Regions from separate parts of the Clostridium sp. USBA 49 genome, predicted to be linked through region 2. Evidence: a T-box and tRNA genes for the amino acid it is inferred to sense, from the RefSeq annotation. Region 2 holds a T-box; the other holds one or more tRNA genes.
The links. A T-box is a leader RNA that pairs with one kind of tRNA and senses whether it is charged. The one in region 2 lies ahead of metG (methionine--tRNA ligase), so its partner is inferred to be a tRNA-Met.
Positions count from the first base shown of each region.

Region 1 (11,591 bases), on a different contig from region 2:
TTAAAAATTTATATGGATTTAAAAAAGGATATAATGATCCTGAGTTTAAAGAATATATAAAATCTAATATTACATTAGAAAAATTAATTAATGAAGAAACTAAAGATCTTAAAGTAGAAGATAAAGAAATACAAGACTATTATAATAGCAATCAAAATAAATTTACAGAAAAGCCTAATAGATATAATGTAGCAAGAATAGTTGTTAATACAGAAGATGAAGCTAAGAAAGTTAAAGAAAGAATTGAAAAAGGAGAAGATTTTGCAAAAATTGCAAAGGAAGTATCCATAGATACATCTTCTAAAGATAAAGGAGGAGATTTGGGATTTTTAGAATATAATGATACTAATTATGGAAGTAATTTCATGATAAATGTCATGGGGCTTAAAGAAGGAGCTATATCTAATCCATTCCAAGATACTACAGGATGGAATGTAGTTAAAATGATAAAAAAGGAAGAATATCCAGTTAAAAAACTTGAAACTGTAAAAGATGAAATTAAGAAAACTTTATTAGAACAAAAGAAATCTGAAAAATTTAATGAAATATTTTCAAAATGGAAAGAAGAAGCTAAAGTAAAATATTATGAAAAGAATTTAATATAATATAGAAAAAATTTATCATAAGGCATATACGTTGTCTTATGATAATTTTTTTTACTTAAAAAAAATTATAAATATAATATGTGCATAAATTTTCATAATTGGAAGGATAATAATAGCACAGAAACAATTTATTAGTTAAACTTTATTCTATAAAAGGAGGTTATTACATAATGAAAGCTACTGGTATAGTTAGACGTATAGACGATCTTGGAAGAGTAGTCATTCCTAAAGAAATAAGGAGAACTCTTAGAATAAGAGAAGGAGATCCACTTGAAATATTCACTGATAGAGAAGGCGGAGTAATATTAAAAAAATATTCTCCAATAGGAGAATTAAGCGACTTTTCAAAAGAATATACAGAAGCGCTTCAGCAATCAATAGGTCATATAATACTTATAACAGATAAAGATGCTATAATATCTGCAAGTGGAGCACCTAAAAAAGATTTTTTAGAAAAGAAAATAAGTAATGAATTAGAAAAAATTATAGACAACAGAAAAACAGTTATGCTTGAAGCAGGTGGGGACAAAGTTATACCTATATATGAATATGAAGAAGCAGAAAATAAATATAGTGCTCAGATAATTTCACCAATAATATCAGAAGGCGATGCAATAGGGGCAGTTATTATTCTAGCAAATCAAGAAGGAGAAAAGCTAGGAGAACTAGAAATTAAACTAGCCGAAACTGCATCAGCCTTTTTAGGAAAGCAAATGGAACAATAATGGTAGTATGCTAAATGGCAGCATGCTGCCATTTGTTTTTTTTTGCTCCTATTTGATTTTTGACATAAATTTAAATAAATATTCAATAAAAAATAAAAAGTAATAAAACTTATAAAAATAAAATATCTATAATTATAATGCAAAATTTATATTTTGATTTAATAAATTTTTGTCACAAAAGAATGAAAATTTATATATATAAGTAATGTTTTTAATAAATTTCTGTAAAAATTGAAAATTATTTATTAGCAGATTTTTATAGAATTTTGGGGGAGGGAAAAGTTAAAATGAAAAAACAGTCCCTTATAAAGGGAACTTTAATTTTAGGAATAGCAGGAATTATAGCAAAGTTTCTTGGGGTTTTTTTTAGATGGCCCCTTATTATGCTTATAGGAGATGAAGGTATAGGATATTATCAAATGTCTTATCCTCTTTACACATTTTTTATTGCTGCAGCTTCTGGAGTACCTATGGCAGTTTCAAAACTTGTATCAGAAAAGAATGCAACAGGAGATAAAAACGGCAGCTTAGATGTATTAAAAAGTGCAATTACTTTTATGACTATAATAGGAGGAGGCTTTTCAGCTATACTTCTTATTTTTTCAAAACAGCTTGTAATATTTTTTGGTTGGGATCCAAAATCATATTATTCACTTATGGGAATTTCATTAGCTCCAATAATAATATCAATAATGAGCTGTTTTAGAGGTTTTTTTCAAGGTATGCAAAATATGATACCAACTGCTGTATCACAAATAATAGAACAAATTGGAAGAGTTCTCATTGGTGTAGGACTAGCTTATATTTTATTTCCAAAGGGAATAGAATACTCTGCAGGAGGAGCAGCCTTTGGGGCAGCAGCAGGAGGATTTTTAGGAGGAATATATTTAATTTATAAATATTTAAAAGTAAAAAAAGAATTTAAATTTAGAATAAAAGAAAAAGATTACAATATACTTACAAATCTTATAAAAATAGCAGTTCCAATGTCTTTAGGGGCTACTGTAAGTTCTATTATGAGCGTCATAGATTCCCTTTTGGTTCCAAGGAAATTAATTGAAGCAGGGTTTTCTATGGAGCAGGCAACTGCACTATTTGGGCAGTTAACAGGGAAAGCATTTGTACTTATAGGGGTTCCTCTTACGTTATCTATGTCACTTTGTACATCTTTAGTTCCAATAATTGCAGAATCTCATTTTTTGGGAAGAAGTAAAGAGGTTAAAAATAAGGTTGATACAGCTATAAGAATTTCTACAGTTATAGCATTTCCTTGTATGTTAGGGCTTTGTTTTTTAGCTAGACCGATTTTGCAGCTTATATTTCCTGGGCATGCTGATGGATATACTATACTTCAAGCTTTATCCTTATCTTTACCATTTATAATAATAACACAAGCAACTACATATATGCTTCAAGGTGCAGGAGAAGAAATAAAGCCTATTATAAATCTTGGTATAGCTTGTATAATAAAAATAATAATAACTTATATATTAGTACCTATTCCTTACATAAATATATATGGATCAGCTATAAGCAGTTTAGGAGCATATTTAATAGCTGCTGTTTTAAATATAAAACTTTTAAAGAAAACATTTAATTACAATATAAAATATTATGATATTATGATAAAACCTGCTTTTGCATCAATTTTAATGATAATAACTGTTGTATTTATTTATATGAATGTCTATAATTATACAGTAAGCAATGCTATTTCTTGCATAGTGTCTATTTTGGCGGGAGTAATTTTATATAGCTTTCTTATAATTATTTTTGGAACTTTTAAATACAGTTATATAAAGGAAAAGTTATTAAAAAGATGAATATATTTTAAGAAAGGAAGATACAAATGATTAAAATTGTAGGGTTGGGTCCAGGAGCAAAGGAAGCTATAACTTTGGGAACTTTAGAAGTTTTAAAAAGTAGCCCTAAAGTTTTTTTAAGAACTGCAATACATCCTAATGTAAATTATTTAAAAGAATTAGGAGTAAATTTCGAAACCTATGATTATAAATATGAAAATTTAGATAATTTTGATGAAGTATATTTATCTATAGCAAAAGATCTTATTGATGAACATAAAAAAAATGGAGATATAGTGTATGCTGTACCTGGTCATCCTCTTGTAGCAGAAAAATCTGTAACTAATCTTTTAAATTTATGTAAAGAAGAACAAATTGAAACTAAAATTTATCCTGCAGTAAGTTTTATAGATGCTATAGCTGAAAGTTTAAAAATAGATATAGTAGAAGGTTTAAAGATTATAGATGCTTTTGATATAAAAAATCAGATTTTAGACAAAAGAATAGGTACAGTAATAACTCAGGTTTATAATAAATACATAGCTTCAGAAGTTAAACTTGCTTTAAATGAATATTATAAAGATGATACGGAAATATATTTTATTAGAGCAGCAGGTATTAAAGAAATTGAAAATATAAGAAAGATTTTTTTATATGAATTAGATAGACAGGAAGATATTGACCATTTAACTTCTATATATATCCCAAAGGATATTAATAATACTTTTGATTTTTATGATTTATTGTCTATTATGAAGACATTAAGAGGAGAAAATGGGTGTCCTTGGGATAAAGAACAAACTCATGAATCTTTAAAAAAGTATTTAATTGAAGAATGTTATGAAGTTTTAGAGGCTATTGATGAAAATAATGATGATATGATTATAGAAGAACTTGGAGATGTACTTTTTCAGGTTGTATTTCATTCAATCATAGGAGAAGAAGAAGGATTTTTTAATATTAACGATGTTATAAAAGGTATATGTGTAAAAATGGTAGAAAGACATCCTCATATTTTTGGGAATATAAAAGTTAAAAATTCAGAAGATGTTCTTAAAAATTGGGATGAAATAAAAAGGAAAGAAAAAGGATTTAAAACTTACACTGAAGAGTTAAAGCATATATCTAAAAACTTACCTGCACTTATGAGGGCAGAAAAAGTTCAAGAAAAAGCTAAAAAAGTTGGATTTGATTGGAACAGGGTTGAAGATGCATTAGATAAGGTTTTAGAAGAATTTTATGAGGTTAAAGATGTATATAAAGGAAAAAACAGGGCAAAAATACTAGAAGAACTAGGCGATTTAATATTTGCGTCAGTAAATGTGTGCAGATTTCTTGACATAGAGCCAGAAAATGCATTAAATTATACTATAGATAAATTTATAAATCGCTTTGAATATATAGAAAAAAAAGCTTTAGAAAAAGGCAAAGATTTAAAAGATATGACTCTTGAAGAAATGGATATTTTATGGGAAGAGTCAAAAAATAAAAAATCTTACAAAAAGAAGGAAAATTAATATTTTTGCAGAATATAGTAATTCGCAGTATAACATTAAGTTTTTTATATTAGTTTTATCTATACTCTATTAATTTGTTTAGTTATATTTTTTAATATATAAACTAAAATAAAATGGGCTGACAATAAATTAAATTTTAGGAGGTGAAAAAACCTGGTTGAGGGGAACCCTATCTTCTGGCCCGGTGGATAGATCATATGATTAAAACCAGGATACAAAAGTGAACAAATCAGAATTAATAGCAAATATGGCTGAAAAAAGTGGCTTAACTAAAAAAGATGCAGAATCAGCATTAAAGGCATTTATAGATAGTGTTCAAGAAGCACTAGCTAAAGGAGAAAAAGTTCAACTAGTTGGATTTGGTACTTTTGAAGCTAGAGAAAGAGCTGAAAGAACAGGAAGAAATCCAAGAACTAAAGAAGAAATTATAATACCAGCAACTGTAGTTCCAGTATTTAAAGCTGGTAAAGAATTTAAAGAAGCAGTAGAAAAAAAATAAGTTTTCTTTAAAAACTAAGAAAGCCTGGATTTTAATTCAGGCTTTTTATTTAATATTTAATTTGCTAACAATTAATAATCTTCTAATATACTAAAAGGAGAATAAAAATATTATGAGATTAGATAAATATTTAAAGGTTTCAAGAATAATAAAAAGAAGAACTGTTGCTAAAGAAGCTTGTGAAAATGGAAGAGTATATATAAATGGGAAAATTGCAAAGCCTAGTACAGAAATCAAAGAAGGAGATATAATAGAAATTCAATACGCTTCTAAGGTTTTAAAGGCAAAAGTTACAAATATTTCTGAGCATGTAAAAAAAGATGAAGCAAAAGCTATGTATGAGATATTATTAGGGGAAGAAGATATAGAAGAATAGTAATAAATAATCCCTTTAAGGCATATAAATAGGTACAAGAGAGATTAAGAAAATATTAGTAAAAAATGCCGGAGGGATAAAATGGAGGGTAAAAAAGAAATAAGAATAGAAGATAAAAAAAGCAGCCTAACCCTTGAAAATAGAAGGAAGCTTTCAATAACAGGAGTACTTGAAGTTATAAGTTTTAATGATTATCAAATATTATTAAATACAAGTTTAGGTTCTATGAATATTAAAGGGGAAGGACTTAGAATGAATAAGCTGGATGTGCAAAATGGCGATGTTATAATTATTGGGAAAATTAATTCCTGTGCTTACTCAAATAGTGAAAACAAAAAAGATAATGAAAGTATATTTTCTAAGCTTTTTAAGTAGGTATAATTATGTTATTTCCATTATCAATGCAGATTAACATTTTAATTTTTAGTATACTTGCGGGAGTAATAACAGGAATGCTCTTTGATTTGTATAGAATTTTTAGAGGCTTTGAAGATCCTAATAAAGTACTTACTTTTATAGAAGACACGTTATTTTGGATTTTTACAAGTATAGTTGTATTTATATTTTTGCTTATTACAAATTATGCTTACATAAGGGTATATGTTTATGGAGCTATAATTATAGGAATAATTTTATACATGGTAATAATTAGTAATATATTTATTAAATTTCAGTACAAATTTTTAACAATCATATCTAAAATATTCAGAATAAGTATTAACTTCATATTTTATCCATTTAAAATAATATTTTATAATTTAAAAAGAAAAAATAAATAAAAAATCATAAAGAAAAGCCTTGAAGAAAATCAAAATACAACTTAAAATATAATTATAAAAATTAAAACAAATGAAAATTTAAAGGAGTAAAATAATGGGGAAAAAAATTAGCCTTAAGAAGGTATTGCTAGTTTTAGCAGCAGTTTATATAGGCTACATACTAATAAGTACTCAGCTGGCTATGAACAAGATAAAAAAAGAGCTTACTGTAAGTCAGCAGGAACTTATAAAACTTAAGGATAAAAATCAAAAATTACAGGATGAAGTTAACCTATCTAAAACAGATGCTTACATTGAAAAACTAGCAAGGGAAAGATTAGGTCTTATTAAAGAAGGAGAGACTCCTGTAATAAAAAAATAACATAGTTTACAATTTTATATTAATATAAATTATTTAAATATTAAGGAGGAGTCTTTTCAATATGACCTTACAGACAGGAAGTATCCTAGAAGGTACAGTAGTAAACATTACAAATTTTGGTGCATTTGTAGAGGTGGATGGAAAAACAGGGTTAGTTCATATCTCTGAGGTTTCAGACACTTATGTAAAAGACATTAGAGATTATTTAAAGGAAAAGGACAAAGTAAAGGTTAAAGTTATTTCAGTGGATGATAATGGCAAGATAAGCTTATCAATAAAGCAAGCTGCCCCTCCAAAGAAATCTGTAAAACCAATTGAGGTAGATTGGAATCAAGAAAGGAACAAATCAAATGCTGTAAGCTTTGAAGACAGACTTTCAAAATTTTTAAAAGAAAGTGAAGAAAAGGTCCAAGAACTAAAAAAACATCAAGATTCAAGAAATCGTGGTTATAGAAAAAGTTCAAATTACTAATAATAAATAAAAAGCAAAGATAATGTCTTAAAGTATAGTAAAAAAATTAAATTTAACTTACTTTAAGACATTTTTTAATTTATTTAAAAATTTTTAAGGGAAAATAGGTCAAATATTTTTAAAAATATCCAAGAACTTTTATAATATAAATAATAGTTTTACTGGTAATTTTTTATTGTTTCTCTTAAGCTATCAACAGAAATTATGTAATATCAGTACATTATCATAAATCAATCATAAATTTAAAAATTTTAAACAAAAATGTTGACAGTATAAAATGTATGATATATAATAGTCTATGTCGCAAGGAAATGATATGCTGAAGTGGCGGAACAGGCAGACGCACAGGACTTAAAATCCTGCGGTGGTTAAACACCGTACCGGTTCGATTCCGGTCTTCAGCACCAAATATCGCGGGGTGGAGCAGCTGGTAGCTCGTCGGGCTCATAACCCGAAGGTCGTAGGTTCAAGTCCTGCCCCCGCAACCATTAAAATTAAAGACACACATAAAAGTAATATCCTAATTATGTAATATGGCGGAATAGCTCAGTTGGCTAGAGCAATCGGTTCATACCCGATGTGTCGTAGGTTCAAGTCCTATTTCCGCTACCATATATGCTGAAGTGGCGGAACAGGCAGACGCACAGGACTTAAAATCCTGCGGTGGTTAAACACCGTACCGGTTCGATTCCGGTCTTCAGCACCAAATATCGCGGGGTGGAGCAGCTGGTAGCTCGTCGGGCTCATAACCCGAAGGTCGTAGGTTCAAGTCCTGCCCCCGCAACCATTAAAATTAAGGACACACATAAAAGTGATGTCCTAATTATATAATATGGCGGAATAGCTCAGCTGGCTAGAGCAATCGGTTCATACCCGATGTGTCGTAGGTTCAAGTCCTATTTCCGCTACCAAAAAGCTCTACAATTAAAAATATTGTAGAGCTTTTTTTACTGCTTTTCATTTATGTATTCAGCTAATATCCTTGCTATATATACTCCTGTTGTTTTTGCTTCTTCCAAAGTATTATTGTTTGAACCTATTTCCATCAAGATTATAGCAGGATTTTTTTGCTGGTTAAATTTACCTTTTTCATAATGATAAATACCGTAATCTCCACTATTTCCAGGCCGTATAAGACCAGGGAAAAGGCTTTGAGTTATACTTGAAAGTTTTCTTGCAAGAGCAAGATTTTTTCCATAAGTAGGATTTTTCATACCAACAACAAACATAAATCTTGCGGTACTTTGATTATGCATGCTAACTTTTATATCATCTCCTGCTGCAATTGCATCTCTATGTAAATCTATTATTACTTTAAAATTCTTATATTTACTTAAATATTTATCTACAGTTTCGCCCGATCTAGCATAACTGTTATTAAAAACCATATTGTGTATAGTTTTATCGTGAATTGTAGCAATACCATAATTTTTTTCCAATTCAGCAGCTATTACATCTCCAACAGCACACACATTTTTAGTTGGATCAGTTATATTAGGTGGATTAGGAAGATAACTTTCTGTTGTATGAGAATGATATATTAAAACCTCTGGATTTGAAGGATTTAATGTTTTTTTTAATTTTGGATTGTAAACCTCTGAAACTTTTGTATAATCTACAGGTTTATTAGAAGGTGTTGTTTCTGGATTTTTTATAATATTATTTTCATCAAGTTTAAAAGGATTCAATATAAAAGAAGATTTATTTTCTCTAACAGCAGCTTCAGGATCTCCATTTTTTATAAGATTGAATTCTCTGCTTACAATAGAAAGAGGATTGGAAATATTTAAACCTACAACATCTAAAAGCTTAGTTTTTAAAGAATAATCAAATTCAGCCATATCATCTTCATCAAAATTTATAGTTTTAGCAATTGGAAAACCTCTATTGAAAATTTGAGTGTAAATTAAATTTTTATCAGAATAAGAATTAATACCCACACTTGCTTTTGAAACTATAGGTATAGATATACTAATAAAAAGTGATAATGAAAATATAGTATATATTTTTCCTTTTGTTTTTTTATTTCTAATCAATTTTATCCCCCCGTTTCCTTTTGTATATTTCAAATATTTTAAATTTAAATTCTTATACAGAATATTATATTCAATATGGTATAAAAAATATTACCGACATATTTTTTATATATACAGCATAAAAGTAATAATTTTTTTTAGTTCAACATCTTGTATAAAACTAAAAAAATTGTTAATTTATAACATTTGTAATAAATACAAGCTAAAAAAGTGAAAAACAAATAAAAATAAAAAAATATAAATTATTTGAAAAAATATAGAAATTATTGTCCAAATAAAATTATATATTCCACTCAAAGAATGACATTTATTTCCATAGATATTTGCTATAATAAAATCAGTTTCAAAATATTGGGAATAAATAAAAACATAGGAGGATTTATTTGTATGCAATACGGAGCAAATTTAACAGCTTATGAAAGAGCTATTAAAACTAAAAAAAATGAAGAAAAAAAGGTAATGGATGGAAGGGGTATTTTAAAATTACTGCTCTATTTTTTAAGCTCATTTTTAATAAGTAGAGTGTTACTTATAAATTATATGGCACCTTTTGGGATTGCTTTTTTAATAGCAGTAGCATTATATGGAGAAGAAAAATTAACATTAATAAGCGGATGTGGTTCACTTATAGGATATGCAACTTTATATGGTAATTTGAAGGACATGCCTTCCTATATGATACTTATAGGAATAATAACTTTGCTTGGATATTTAGTTGAAGGACTTGCTAATAAAAAGAAAATTATAATATTTTTTTCAATGATATTTTTAACACAGGCATCATATAAAATGCTTATATCAAATATTTCTATAGATGTAGCTTTTTTTACAGCTTTTTTTGAAACAACAGCAATCTTCCCAATATATTTTATTATTAATTATTCTATAATATGCCTTAAAGAAATAAAAACAAAACATCTATTTACAAATGAAGAGATAGTTAGTATGGCTATTACATGTGCTCTTATAGTTTCGGGGACTTGGGGAGCAGAAATATTTGGGATTTCGCTGCGAAATTTATTTGCATTAATTGTTGTGCTTATGATAAGCTATGTTAAAGGTAGTACGGTAGGTGCGGCAAGTGGTGCCGCTATGGGAATAATAGTTGGAATATGCTCAAACAATATGGAGATATTTATAAGTGTATTTACAATTTGCGGTCTTATTGCAGGTACTTTTAAAGAAACTGGAAAAATATTAACAGGATTATCGTATATTGCAGCTTTCTTTATAGTAAATGTATTTTCAAATACAAACGGACAATTTAAATTTGCAGAGTCAATAATAACTTTAATAATATTTTTTATAATACCTAATAAATTTTATGCAAGAGTGGCTTTAGAATTAGATTTTGAAAAAAAATATGAAAATATAAGTTCAAATTATGTAGATAAAATTAAAAGTATATTAGTAAATAGATTGGATAATTTTTCACAAGTGCTTTCTAATATGTCTATTATACTTGAAAATTTAGCTGAAAATGATAAATTAGTTATGAAAAATAAAAGTGCAGCTCTTATAGAAAATTTAGCAGATAGAGTCTGCAGTAATTGCAATATGAATTCTATGTGTTGGAAAAGAGAAAGTTATTATACTTATAATGCATTTGCAGAAATTATTCAAAATTATGAAGAAGGAAAAGGTATAGTTCCAGATGAGATTGATAAAAAATGTGTTAAGAGAACAGCATTAGTAAAAAATACAGAAGAAATTGTAAACAATTATATTATAAGTGAAATGTGGAGAAAAAGATTAAGTGAAGGAAGAGAACTTTTAAGCAGCCAAATAAGCAATATGGCATCTTCTGTTTCAGAAATAATAGATGATTTTAGTGATAATATAAAAATAGATGTAGAATCAGAAAACAATATAAGAAGAATATTAGACAGAAATAAAGTAGAATACAAAGATGTATTCTGTTTAAATAATAAAAATAACAGATTAATAGTAAAGCTTAAGATGAATGCTTGTGGAGGTAGTCAACTTTGCATTAAAGATGTTCTTCCATATATAAATGAAGCACTTAATAAAAATATGAGTGTAAGTGATGATGGCTGTAATATAAATCCAACAGATAAAACTTGTAATGTAACTTTTGAAGAAACACCTAAATTTCATATAGCATCATATGCAAAAAGATTGTGTAAAGATGGAGAAAGTTATAGTGGGGATAGTTATACCTTTGGGAAGCTACAAGATGGAAGTTATATGACTGTTTTAAGCGATGGTATGGGTTCAGGACCTCAAGCAGAGCAAGAAAGCAATGCAGCTGTTGAACTTATTGAAAAATTTGCAAGTACAGGTTTTAATAGAATTACTGCTATAAATACAGTAAATTCTATAATGTCTTTAAAATTTTCAGCTGAAGAAAAATTTTCTACAGTAGATGTAAGCAGTATAGATCTTTATACTGGGGAAG
Region 1 is NZ_FUYD01000003.1:133,955-145,545, reverse strand. It holds gene B5D11_RS04555 (peptidylprolyl isomerase) at 1-605, shown strand, start outside; gene spoVT (stage V sporulation protein T) at 776-1,330, shown strand; gene B5D11_RS04545 (putative polysaccharide biosynthesis protein) at 1,618-3,153, shown strand; gene mazG (nucleoside triphosphate pyrophosphohydrolase) at 3,180-4,649, shown strand; gene B5D11_RS04535 (HU family DNA-binding protein) at 4,870-5,148, shown strand; gene B5D11_RS04530 (RNA-binding S4 domain-containing protein) at 5,261-5,524, shown strand; gene yabP (sporulation protein YabP) at 5,606-5,899, shown strand; gene yabQ (spore cortex biosynthesis protein YabQ) at 5,908-6,303, shown strand; gene B5D11_RS04515 (FtsB family cell division protein) at 6,398-6,664, shown strand; gene B5D11_RS04510 (S1 domain-containing RNA-binding protein) at 6,726-7,136, shown strand; tRNA gene B5D11_RS04505 (tRNA-Leu) at 7,455-7,543, shown strand; tRNA gene B5D11_RS04500 (tRNA-Met) at 7,549-7,624, shown strand; tRNA gene B5D11_RS04495 (tRNA-Met) at 7,672-7,748, shown strand; tRNA gene B5D11_RS04490 (tRNA-Leu) at 7,754-7,842, shown strand; tRNA gene B5D11_RS04485 (tRNA-Met) at 7,848-7,923, shown strand; tRNA gene B5D11_RS04480 (tRNA-Met) at 7,971-8,047, shown strand; gene B5D11_RS04475 (stage II sporulation protein P) at 8,084-9,172, opposite strand; gene spoIIE (stage II sporulation protein E) at 9,560-11,591, shown strand, end outside.
Region 1: it has a tRNA-Met gene. The T-box ahead of metG (methionine--tRNA ligase) is inferred to sense a tRNA for this amino acid. The anticodon was not compared.

Region 2 (11,591 bases):
GATAAGCCATTCTTAATGCCAGTAGAAGATGTATTCACAATAACAGGAAGAGGAACAGTAGCAACAGGAAGAGTAGAAAGTGGAATACTAAAAGTAGGAGACGAAGTAGAAATAGTAGGATTAAGCGAAGAAAGAAAGAAGACAGTAGTAACAGGAGTAGAAATGTTTAGAAAGCTCTTAGACCAAGCAATGGCAGGAGATAATATAGGAGCATTACTAAGAGGAATACAAAGAACAGATATAGAAAGAGGTCAGGTATTAGCAAAACCAGGCAGTGTAAATCCACACAAGAAATTTGTAGGTCAAGTATACGTACTAAAGAAAGAAGAAGGCGGAAGACATACACCATTTTTTGATGGATATAGACCACAATTTTATTTTAGAACAACAGACGTAACAGGCACAATAAAATTACCAGAAGGAGTAGAAATGGTAATGCCAGGAGACCATATAGACATGAACGTTGAACTAATAACACCAGTAGCAATGGATGAAGGATTAAGATTTGCTATAAGAGAAGGCGGAAGAACAGTTGGTTCAGGTGTTGTTACTAAAATAGTTGAGTAATTAAAATAATTACAAATTAAAACTATTAAATATTAATAATAAAATTTAATGCGCATTAGTAAAGTATATTTAAAAAAGTTTAAAAAAATATGTTTATTTAAAATATATTTTAATAAATTATATTTTAAATTACTAAAATATATTACAAATATTACAAAACATATTTATAATAAAAAAACATATTTATAATAAAAAAGGAAGGGGACGCCCTTCCTTTTTTATATAATTATTTACATAAATTTAAATAATTATATCAACCATTTTAAAAAATGTCTCAAGAATTTTATAACATTAGCAGCGGTTTTACTGGTGATTTTTTAATTATTTTTATATAGACTTTTTTCAAGTTTTCTTTTTACTCTTTGAAGTGCATTATCTATAGATTTTGCATGTTTATTTAAATCAATAGTTATTAACAGAAATTATAATATATTAAGATATTATAATAATTCAATTTTGCTTGTATTTGCAAAATTGAAATTACATACATAAGTATTTTGTATAAACTCAAATGCTTAAAACAGAAGAATTATCAAGCGAAGAATTAACTCAATCATATGCATTTTGTATAAACTCAAATAATTATTGACATAATAATATATATAATATATTATGTAATTAAATGCATTGAAGGGAAGAGTAACAAATGGGAATGCTTAAAAGAGAGCTGGAGAGGGTGAAAGCCAGCAGTATGAAAATTTGTGAACATGGCCCCTGAGCATATTATCTGAATAAAAGTAGGATAATACGGCAGCATCCGTTATAATGCACAGTGATAAAAATCTATTTTTATAATAAATAGATAGAGTCACTTAGCAAGGTATCTATGGTAACATAGATACGAATTAGAGTGGTAACGCGTATATTACGCCTCTATGTAGAATTTTCTGCATAGAGGTTTTTTTAAATTTATATATGTATAATGTTAACATAAATTCTTTATATAAATTTTATTCTTATGTTTTTTTATTTAATTTATATATAATGTTTTATTGGATACAAAAGATAAAAATGCAGATGAAATAGTTATTTAATTTACATATATATAATGTTTTATATTAAAAACAATTGATATAGTAATAAATCTTTTATTTAAAGGAGGAGATTTTATGGATAAAAAAACATACTACATTACAACACCAATATATTATCCATCAGCTAATTTGCATATTGGAAATACTTATACAACTGTAGCTGCAGACGCTTTAGCAAGATTTAAAAGATTAACAGGTTACGATGTATTCTTTTTAACAGGTACAGATGAACATGGCGAAAAAATTCAAAGAATTGCAGAAGAAAGAGGAGTTACTCCTAAAGAATATGTAGATGAAATAGTCGCAGGAATAAAAGATCTTTGGAAATTAATGAATATAAGTTATGATAAATTTATAAGAACAACAGATAGTTATCATGAAAAAGCAGTTCAAAAAATATTTAATAAACTTTATGAACAAGGAGATATTTATAAAAGTTCATATGAAGGACATTACTGTATACCTTGTGAATCCTTTTGGACTGAAACTCAACTTATAAACGGTAATTGCCCAGATTGTGGAAGACCAGTCGAAAAGAAAACAGAAGAAGCTTACTTTTTTAAAATGTCAAAATACGCTGACAAACTTATTGAATATATAGAAACTCATCCAGAGTTTATTCAGCCAGAATCAAGAAAAAATGAAATGCTTAATAATTTTTTAAGACCAGGTCTTCAAGATTTATGTGTTTCTAGAACTTCATTTAATTGGGGCATACCTGTAGAATTTGATAAAGGTCATGTAGTCTATGTCTGGATAGATGCTTTATCAAACTATATAACAGCTTTAGGATATAATGGAGAAAATACAGAACTTTATGAAAAATATTGGCCTGCAGATGTACATTTAATTGGGAAAGATATACTAAGATTTCACACAATTTACTGGCCTATTATGCTTATGGCACTTGGACTTCCACTTCCTAAACAGGTATTTGGTCATGGATGGCTTTTAGTTGATGGAGGTAAAATGTCAAAATCTAAGGGGAATGTGGTTGATCCAGTAATTTTAGCAAAACATTTTGGGGTAGATGCTATAAGATATTATTTGCTAAGAGAAATACCTTTTGGTTCAGATGGACTATTTAATAATGAAATATTTATAAAAAAGATAAATTCTGACCTTGCAAATGATTTAGGAAATCTTTTATCTAGAACAGTAGCAATGATAGAAAAATATTTTGGAGGTATTATACCTGCTCCAATTGCAAAAGAATCAATAGATAATGAGCTTATAGAATTAGCTTTAAATACACCTAAAAAGGTAGAAGAAAATATAGATAAATTAAGAATTCCAGAAGCTTTAGGTGAAATTTGGACACTTATAAGAAGGGCTAATAAATATATAGATGAAACAACACCTTGGATACTTGCAAAAGATGAAAGCAAGAAAGATAGATTAGGAACAGTTTTATATAATTTAGCTGAAGCATTAAGATTTGTATCTGTATTAATATCTTCATTTTTACCTTCAACAGCTTCCAAAATAAATGAGCAGCTTTCTATTAACTTAATATCTTGGGATAGTTTATCAGCATTTGATGGTACTGAAGCTAATACAAAAGTAAAAAAAGGAGAGCCTATATTTCCAAGGATAGATGTAGAATCTAAACTTAAAGAGCTTGAAGATTTAAAGCTTAAGTCAGAAAATAAAAAAGAAGAAGAAAAGACTTCTATTAAGCCAATTAAAGAAGAAATAACATTAGAAGATTTTGAAAAAATAGATTTAAGAGTAGCTAAGGTTATATCCTGTGAGCATATTAAAGGCGCTAAAAAGCTTTTAAAGCTTAAGGTAGATTTAGGAGGAGAAGAAAGACAGGTAGTTTCAGGTATAGCACAATATTATAAACCTGAAGATTTAATAGGTAAATATGTAGTATTAGTTGCTAACTTAAAACCTGTTAAATTAAGAGGAGAAATTTCTCAAGGTATGATTCTTGCTGCATCAACTGATGATGATAGCAAGCTATTTGCTGTAACAATACCAGGAGATCTTCCAACAGGAAGTCAGGTAAGATAGAAAATTTCTTAACATAGAAAAATTTTACTAAAATAAATTGATTTTTATATACTCTATTTTTATATACTCTATGATACTTATAATTATAATTTAAAAAAAAGGAGCTATGACTTTAATGTTTATAGCTCCTTTTTTTTATACCTAATTTTTAATATGTAAATTAAACTTTACATATTAAGATATTATAAAAATTAATATTGACTAATTCTGAGTAAAATAGTAGGATATAATAAGACAATTCAGAGTAAAATACTCATATATCATAAAAAGTGATTTAAATCACATAAATAAATAACAATTAATTGTAATATTAATTCAGAGTAAAATACTCATATATTTTGGAGGAGATAATAAATATGGATAAATTATTAAAAATAATAAATTTAAAAACTCAAATAGATGATAAGCAAATACTTAAAGGATTAAACTTAGAAATAGGCAAAGGTGAAGTTCATGCAATTATGGGACCTAATGGTGCAGGAAAATCAACTTTAGCTAACACTCTTATGGGACACCCAAAATACGAAATATTAGATGGTGAAATTATTTTTGAAAATGAAGTTATTAATAACTTAAAAGCAGATGAAAGAGCTAAAAGAGGAATATTTTTATCATTTCAATACCCAGAAGAAATACCTGGGGTTACTGTAGAAAATTTTTTAAGAACAGCAAAAATGGCTATTACAGGAAAACCCTTAAAAATTTTAACTTTTAAAAAAGCTTTAAAGGAAAAAATGGATCTTTTAAATATGAAAGAAGAATATGCACAAAGATACTTAAATCAAGGCTTTTCTGGTGGGGAAAAAAAGAAAAATGAAATACTTCAAATGGCAATATTAGAACCAAAACTTGCTATTTTAGATGAAACTGATTCAGGCCTTGATGTAGATGCTATTAAAACAGTATCACAAGGAGTTAATTCTTTAAAAAACAGTGAAAATTCTATACTTATAATAACTCACCACAATAAAATATTAGATTATTTAAAACCGGATTTTGTTCATATATTAATAGATGGAAAAATTGTTAAAACTTCAGATATTTCTTTAGCAAAAGAAATAGAAGCTAATGGATATGAAGCTTTTAAGTAAATTTTAAATTAACTTCTATACTGTTCATGGGAATCTAGAACGATTAGAAAAAAAGGTCTTATAAAAAGAAATCCCACTAAATCTAGAGCAATCGAATTATTGAAAGATAATATAACTAAAATTGAAGTTATATTAAATAAGAGGTGAATTAAATGGAAGAAAAAATAACAAAAAAGACTTATGTAAATGAGCCAAATAGAGGAATATATGATATTAAAAATGAATTTAAATACAGTTTTAAAACAGAGGAAGGATTATCTTCAGATATTATATTAAAAATATCAAAAGAAAAAAATGAACCTAAATGGATGACAGATTTTAGATTAAAGTCTTTAGAAATATATAATAGCATGGAACTACCTCCATGGGGACCAGATTTAACAGATCTTCACATTGAAAATATAGTAACATATGTTAAACCCAATACAGAAATGAAAGGCAAATGGGAAGAAGTACCAGAAGAAATTAAAAAAACTTTTGATATTTTAGGTATTCCAAAAGCAGAACAAACTTCACTTGCAGGAGTAGGAGCACAATATGATTCAGAAGTAGTTTATCACAGTATAAAAGAAGATTTAGTTAAAAAAGGGGTAATTTATACAGACATAGATACAGCTGTTAAAGAATATGAAAGCATAGTCAAAGAATATTTTATGACTTGTGTTAAACCAAATGATCATAAATTTGCAGCACTTCATGGGGCAGTGTGGTCTGGAGGATCATTTGTTTATGTTCCAGAAGGTGTAGAGGTAGATATTCCTCTTCAATCTTATTTTAGACTTAATGCACCAGGAGCTGGACAATTTGAACATACACTTATAATAGTTGAAAAAGGTGCAAAACTTCATTTTATAGAAGGGTGTTCAGCACCAAAGTATAATGTAAACAATCTTCATGCAGGCTGTGTTGAACTTTTTGTCAAAGAAGGAGCAAGGCTTAGATACAGTACTATAGAAAATTGGTCTAAAAATATGTATAACTTAAATACCAAAAGAGCTATAGTAGAAAAAGATGGAATAATGGAATGGGTATCGGGTTCATTTGGATCTAAAGTTTCTATGTTATATCCAATGACTATATTAAAAGGTGAAAGATCTAAAGTAGAATTTACAGGAATAACTTTTGCAGGTAAAGGACAAAATCTTGATACTGGTGTTAAGGTTATTCATGCAGCTCCTTATACTACTTCAACTATAAATTCAAAATCAATATCAAAAGATGGAGGAAAGGCATTATATAGAGGGGCATTACGTGTAGCGCATAACGCTCACCATGTAAAATCAACAATATCTTGTGAATCGCTTATGCTTGATAATAAATCAAAATCAGACACAATTCCAGTTATAGATTTAATGAATGATGATGTAGATATAGGACATGAAGCTAAAATAGGAAGAATAAGTGATGATGCTATATTTTATTTAATGAGCAGAGGTATAAGTGAAAAAGAAGCAAAAGCTATGATTGTTAGAGGCTTTGTAGAACCTATAGCAAAAGAGCTTCCTCTTGAATATGCAGTGGAAATGAATAATTTAATCAAGCTTGAACTTGAAGGAACTATAGGATAAAAAGTAGATTATTTTAAACAAAAATTATAAAAGGAGGAACAGTACTTTGAAAATAGAAAACACAGCTTTAAATACTCTTCCAGTTATAACATGGAGATGGCTTAAAGTAAATGAAAATATATTAAACAATTTTAAAATTAAAGAAAATTTAACTTATAACAAAGATTTCATAAAAAGTTATGAAATTTCAGATATTACACTTAAAAAAATGAGTTCAGATATAGATTATAATCAATATTTAAAATATTTTAATAATAAGAAAGAAGATTTTGGAGTATCAAAAGAATTTATAGATTTAGCAGAAAAATATTACAATTCAGGAATTTTCATTCATATACCCCAAAATATAAAATTAAAGGATCCAATAAAAATTGAATATAAAATAGATAAAGAAAATCCAGTAGTTATAGATAAAAATATAATAATAGCAGAAGAAAACAGTGAAATTACTATAGTCATAGATTATTCAACTAAAGATGATGTTGAAGCTTTTCATAATGGATTAACTAAAATATATGCAAAAAAAAATTCTGTCATTAACATAGTAAAACTTCAAAGACTTAACGATAATTCTAAGCATTTTGATAGTCATATAGCTTTTGAAGGCTATGGGGCAAAAGTAAATTCTATACAAATTGAACTTGGAGCAGAAATTAGTACTACAAATTATATAAATAATTTAGAGGAAGAAAATAGTGAAGCAAATATAAGTTCTATATATTTAGCTGATGGGAAAAGATATATTGATTTAAGCTATTTAATAAATCATAAAGGAAGAAGAAGTATAAGCAATATAGAAACTAGAGGTGCATTAAAAGACAATGCAAAAAAAATATTTAAAGGTACTTTAAATTTTAAAAAAGGTGCAAGTCGTTCTAAAGGAATTGAAGAAGAATATGCTATACTTTTAGATAAAACAGTTAAGGCTGATGCAATTCCTCTGCTTTTATGTGAAGAAGATGATGTAGAAGGTCAGCATGCAGCTAGTGCAGGTCAAATAGATAGTGATAAATTATTTTATTTAATGAGTCGTGGATTAGATGAAAAAGAGGCTAAAAAACTTATAGTAGAAGCATCTTTTACACCAATAATTGATAAAATTCCAATGGAATATTTAAAAGAAGAAATAACCAAAGAAATACACAGGAGGATTGTAAATGCATAATTTTGATGTAGAAAAAATAAGGCATGATTTTCCTATTCTTTCAAAGCATATAAATGATAAACAATTAGTATATCTTGATAATGCAGCTACAACTCATAAACCCAAACAAGTTATTGATGCAATAAAAAATTATAATGAAATAAACAATGGGAATCCACATAGAGGAGCACATTATTTGTCAGTTGCAGCCACAGAAATTTATGAAAACACCAGAGAAAAGGTAAAGAAATTTATAAATGCGTCATCATCAAAAGAAATAATATTTACAAAGAATGCAACTGAATCTTTAAACCTTGTAGCAAATTCATATGGAATGAATTTTTTAAAGCCTGGAGATGAAATAGTTTTATGTATTTCAGAACATCATAGTAATATTATTCCATGGCAGAGAGTAGCAAAAACTCGTGGTGCTATTCTTAAATATATGTATTTAAATTCCGATTTTAGACTTACAATGGAAGAAGTGAAAGAAAAAATAACTAATAAAACAAAAATTGTATCAATTGCACAAATGTCTAATGTACTTGGAACAATATATAAAGTTAAAGAAATTATAGAATACGCCCACTCTAAAGGAGCAGTAGTTTTAATAGATGCAGCACAAAGTGTTCCACATATGAAAGTTGATGTGAAATATTTAGATGCAGATTTTTTAGTGTTTTCAGGCCATAAAATGCTAGGCCCAATGGGAATTGGCGTTTTATATGCTAAAAAGAATATTATAGAGAATATGCCACCATTTTTATTAGGTGGAGATATGATTGAATATGTTGAAGAACAGGAAACTACCTTTGCAGAAATTCCTTTTAAATTTGAAGCAGGAACACAAAATGTTGAAGGAGCTGCAGGGCTTTCTGCGGCTATAGATTACTTAGAAAATATAGGGTTGTATAATATTTATAATTATGAAAAAGAACTTACTGCTTATGCTTTAGATAAAATGATTAATCTTCCATATATTAAAATATATGGCCCTAAAAATTTAGAAAATAGAGGAGGAATAATATCTTTTACTGTTCAAGGATGTCATCCTCATGATATTTCAAGTATTGTAGATACTTATGGAGTTGCAATAAGAGCAGGCCATCATTGTGCACAACCTTTAATGAAATATTTAGGGGTTCCAGCTTTATCAAGAGTAAGCTTTTATTTTTATAATACAAAAGAAGAAATAGATATATTTATAGAAAGTATTAAAAATGCAAGGAAGTGGTTAGGTTATGGATCTTAGTCAAATATATACAGAACTTATATTGGAACACAGCCAAAATACATTAAATAAAAGACATTTAGATTATGCAACATGCACAGAAAGAGGTCATAATCCAAGCTGTGGAGATGATATAGAACTTGAATTAAAATTTAATGGAGATATTATTGAAGAAGCAGCTTTTACAGGAAATGGTTGTGCTATATCTCAAGCTTCAACTTCTATGATGATTGATATAATTACAGGGAAATCAAAAGAAGAAGCTTTAAAATTAATAGAAACATTTATAGGAATGATTAAAAGAGAAATTACAGATGAAAATGAATTAGAAAGACTTGAGGATGCTATGGCATTAAAAAATATTTCTAATATGCCAGCAAGAGTTAAATGTGCAGTACTTGCATGGCACACATTAAAAGAAGCAATAAATAAAAATAAATAATTTAAATATTTATAGAAAATATTGGAATAAACAACTTTTATAGCCCAATATTTTCTATTTTTTATTTATTAAAAACATTGACCAAGCCACATAATTTTTCATATAATATAATAGATGTGTTTTATAGAAAGAAAGGTGAGAAATTTAAAGGAGGGTAGAGTTATAAAATTTAAATTAAAGCGCCAGAACTTAAGAATGTAATAAATCTTAAGTTGACGAGGATGGGAAGTATCGAGATTTCGGCGGATGTCCCACGGTATTGCACTATCGTTAAAAGCTGATAAACCCAAGGAGTGATTCTTGGAACAACATCAGCCTATGTGCTTAAAACCTTTCTTTTATAAAAAATAATAAAACACAATTATTATCAAAATTATAATACAGAAAAGAAAGGGAGATTTGTAATATGTGTGGAATAGTAGGATATGTAGGGAAAAAGGAAGCATCACCAATTTTAGTAAGTGGACTTTCAAAACTTGAATATAGGGGATATGATTCAGCAGGAGTAGCTATAATAGAAAATGACAAATTAAAAGTTACCAAATGTAAAGGAAGACTTTCTAACCTTGAAGCAAAGTTAAATGAAAACCCAATACATGGGATGATTGGTATAGGACATACAAGATGGGCAACTCATGGTGAACCTTCAGATGTTAATTCACATCCACATTCTAATGGAGATGGCACTATAAGTGTAGTGCACAATGGAATAATAGAAAATTATATAGCTTTAAGAGAATGGCTTGCAGAAAAAGGATATAAATTCACATCAGAAACTGATACAGAGGTTATACCTCATCTTATAGATTATTATTATGATGGAAATTTAGAAAAGGCAGTTATGAAAGCTGCATCAAAAATGGAAGGAAGTTATGCTATAGGTGTAGTTTCAACTTATGAACCAGGAAAACTTGTAGCAGTTAGAAAAGACAGTCCTCTTATAGTAGGAATTGGAAAAGATGAATATTTTATAGCTTCAGATATTCCAGCAATTCTAAACTACACAAGAGATATTTATCTTTTAAATGATAAAGAATTTGTAGTTATTACAAAAGATGGAGTAAAACTTCTTACAGAAGATGAAGAAGAAATAAAGAAAGATATATATCATGTAACTTGGAATGCAGATGCTGCAGAAAAAGGCGGCTTTGAACATTTTATGATAAAAGAAATTCATGAACAGCCAAAGGCAATAAAAGATACAATGTCGTCAAGAATTGTATTAGGAAAGCCTGTAACTTTAGATAAAATTACATTAACAAAAGAGCAGCTTGAAAATATAAATAAAGTTTATATAGTGGCATGTGGTACAGCTTACCATGCTGGAATGGTAGGAAAGTATGTTATAGAAAAATTAGCTAGAATACCAGTAGAAGTTGATATAGCATCTGAATTTAGATATAGAAATCCAATAATAGATGAAAAAAGTTTAATGATAGTTATAAGCCAATCAGGAGAAACAGCAGATACTTTAGCAGCACTTAGAGAAGCTAAAAATCATGGAGCAAGAGTTATAGCTATTACAAATGTAGTAGGAAGTTCTGTATCAAGAGAAGCCGAGGATGTTTTATATACTTGGGCTGGGCCGGAAATTGCAGTTGCTTCTACAAAAGCTTATGTAACTCAGCTTATTGCACTTTATATAATAGCTCTTTATTTTGCAGAACTTAAAGAAACATTATCCAAAGAAGAAATAGAAGAATTAAAGAAAGAAATGCTTAAACTTCCTGAAAAAGCTGAAGAATTATTAAAGCACAAAGAAGTAATTCAAAAATTTGCTTCAAAGACTTATATGCATAAAGATATGTTCTTTTTAGGTAGAGGATTAGATTATGCAGCAGCTTTAGAAGGTTCTTTAAAAGTTAAGGAAGTATCATATATTCATTCAGAAGCTTATGCAGCAGGAGAACTTAAACATGGACCAATAGCTTTAGTTGAAAATGGAACAGTAGTAATATCTCTTGCAACTCAAAAGGATTTATTTGAAAAAATGGTAAGTAATATTAAAGAAGTTAAAACAAGAGGAGCTAATGTATTAGCTATTGCTTTTGAAGAAAATAAGGATATACAAAAAACTGTAGATTCTGCTATTTATATTCCAAAAACACATGATGTATTTTCACCAGTACTTTCAGTAATACCTCTTCAGCTTCTTTCTTACTATATAGCAGTACAAAAGGGTTGTGATGTTGATAAACCAAGAAATTTAGCTAAATCAGTTACAGTAGAATAAATAAAATGTTTAGTTGATTGAGTATTGTTGTATAACTCTAAAAAACTCGTGTGACGAATAAAAAAGTCGTGTTAAAAATAAAAAAGTCATGTTAAAAGTCATGGCTAAAATAGGGTAGAAAACCTTATTGGAGCCATGATTTTTGTTTTAGGATGAGTAGGGTAAAGGGGTAAGGTATAAGGTTAAAAGTATTGATTTTATTGGATTCGAATAGAGTATTGATGAAAGATATTGAAAAAAACTTTCCCCTTTTCCCTTGAAT
Region 2 is NZ_FUYD01000021.1:5,280-16,870, reverse strand. It holds gene tuf (elongation factor Tu) at 1-567, shown strand, start outside; partial or broken gene B5D11_RS12895 (RNA polymerase sporulation sigma factor SigH) at 885-971, opposite strand; T-box leader at 1,186-1,445, shown strand; gene metG (methionine--tRNA ligase) at 1,677-3,620, shown strand; gene sufC (Fe-S cluster assembly ATPase SufC) at 3,977-4,711, shown strand; partial or broken gene B5D11_RS12890 (repressor LexA) at 4,754-4,843, shown strand; gene sufB (Fe-S cluster assembly protein SufB) at 4,864-6,279, shown strand; gene sufD (Fe-S cluster assembly protein SufD) at 6,326-7,444, shown strand; gene B5D11_RS12170 (cysteine desulfurase) at 7,437-8,675, shown strand; gene sufU (Fe-S cluster assembly sulfur transfer protein SufU) at 8,665-9,096, shown strand; gene glmS (glutamine--fructose-6-phosphate transaminase (isomerizing)) at 9,503-11,329, shown strand.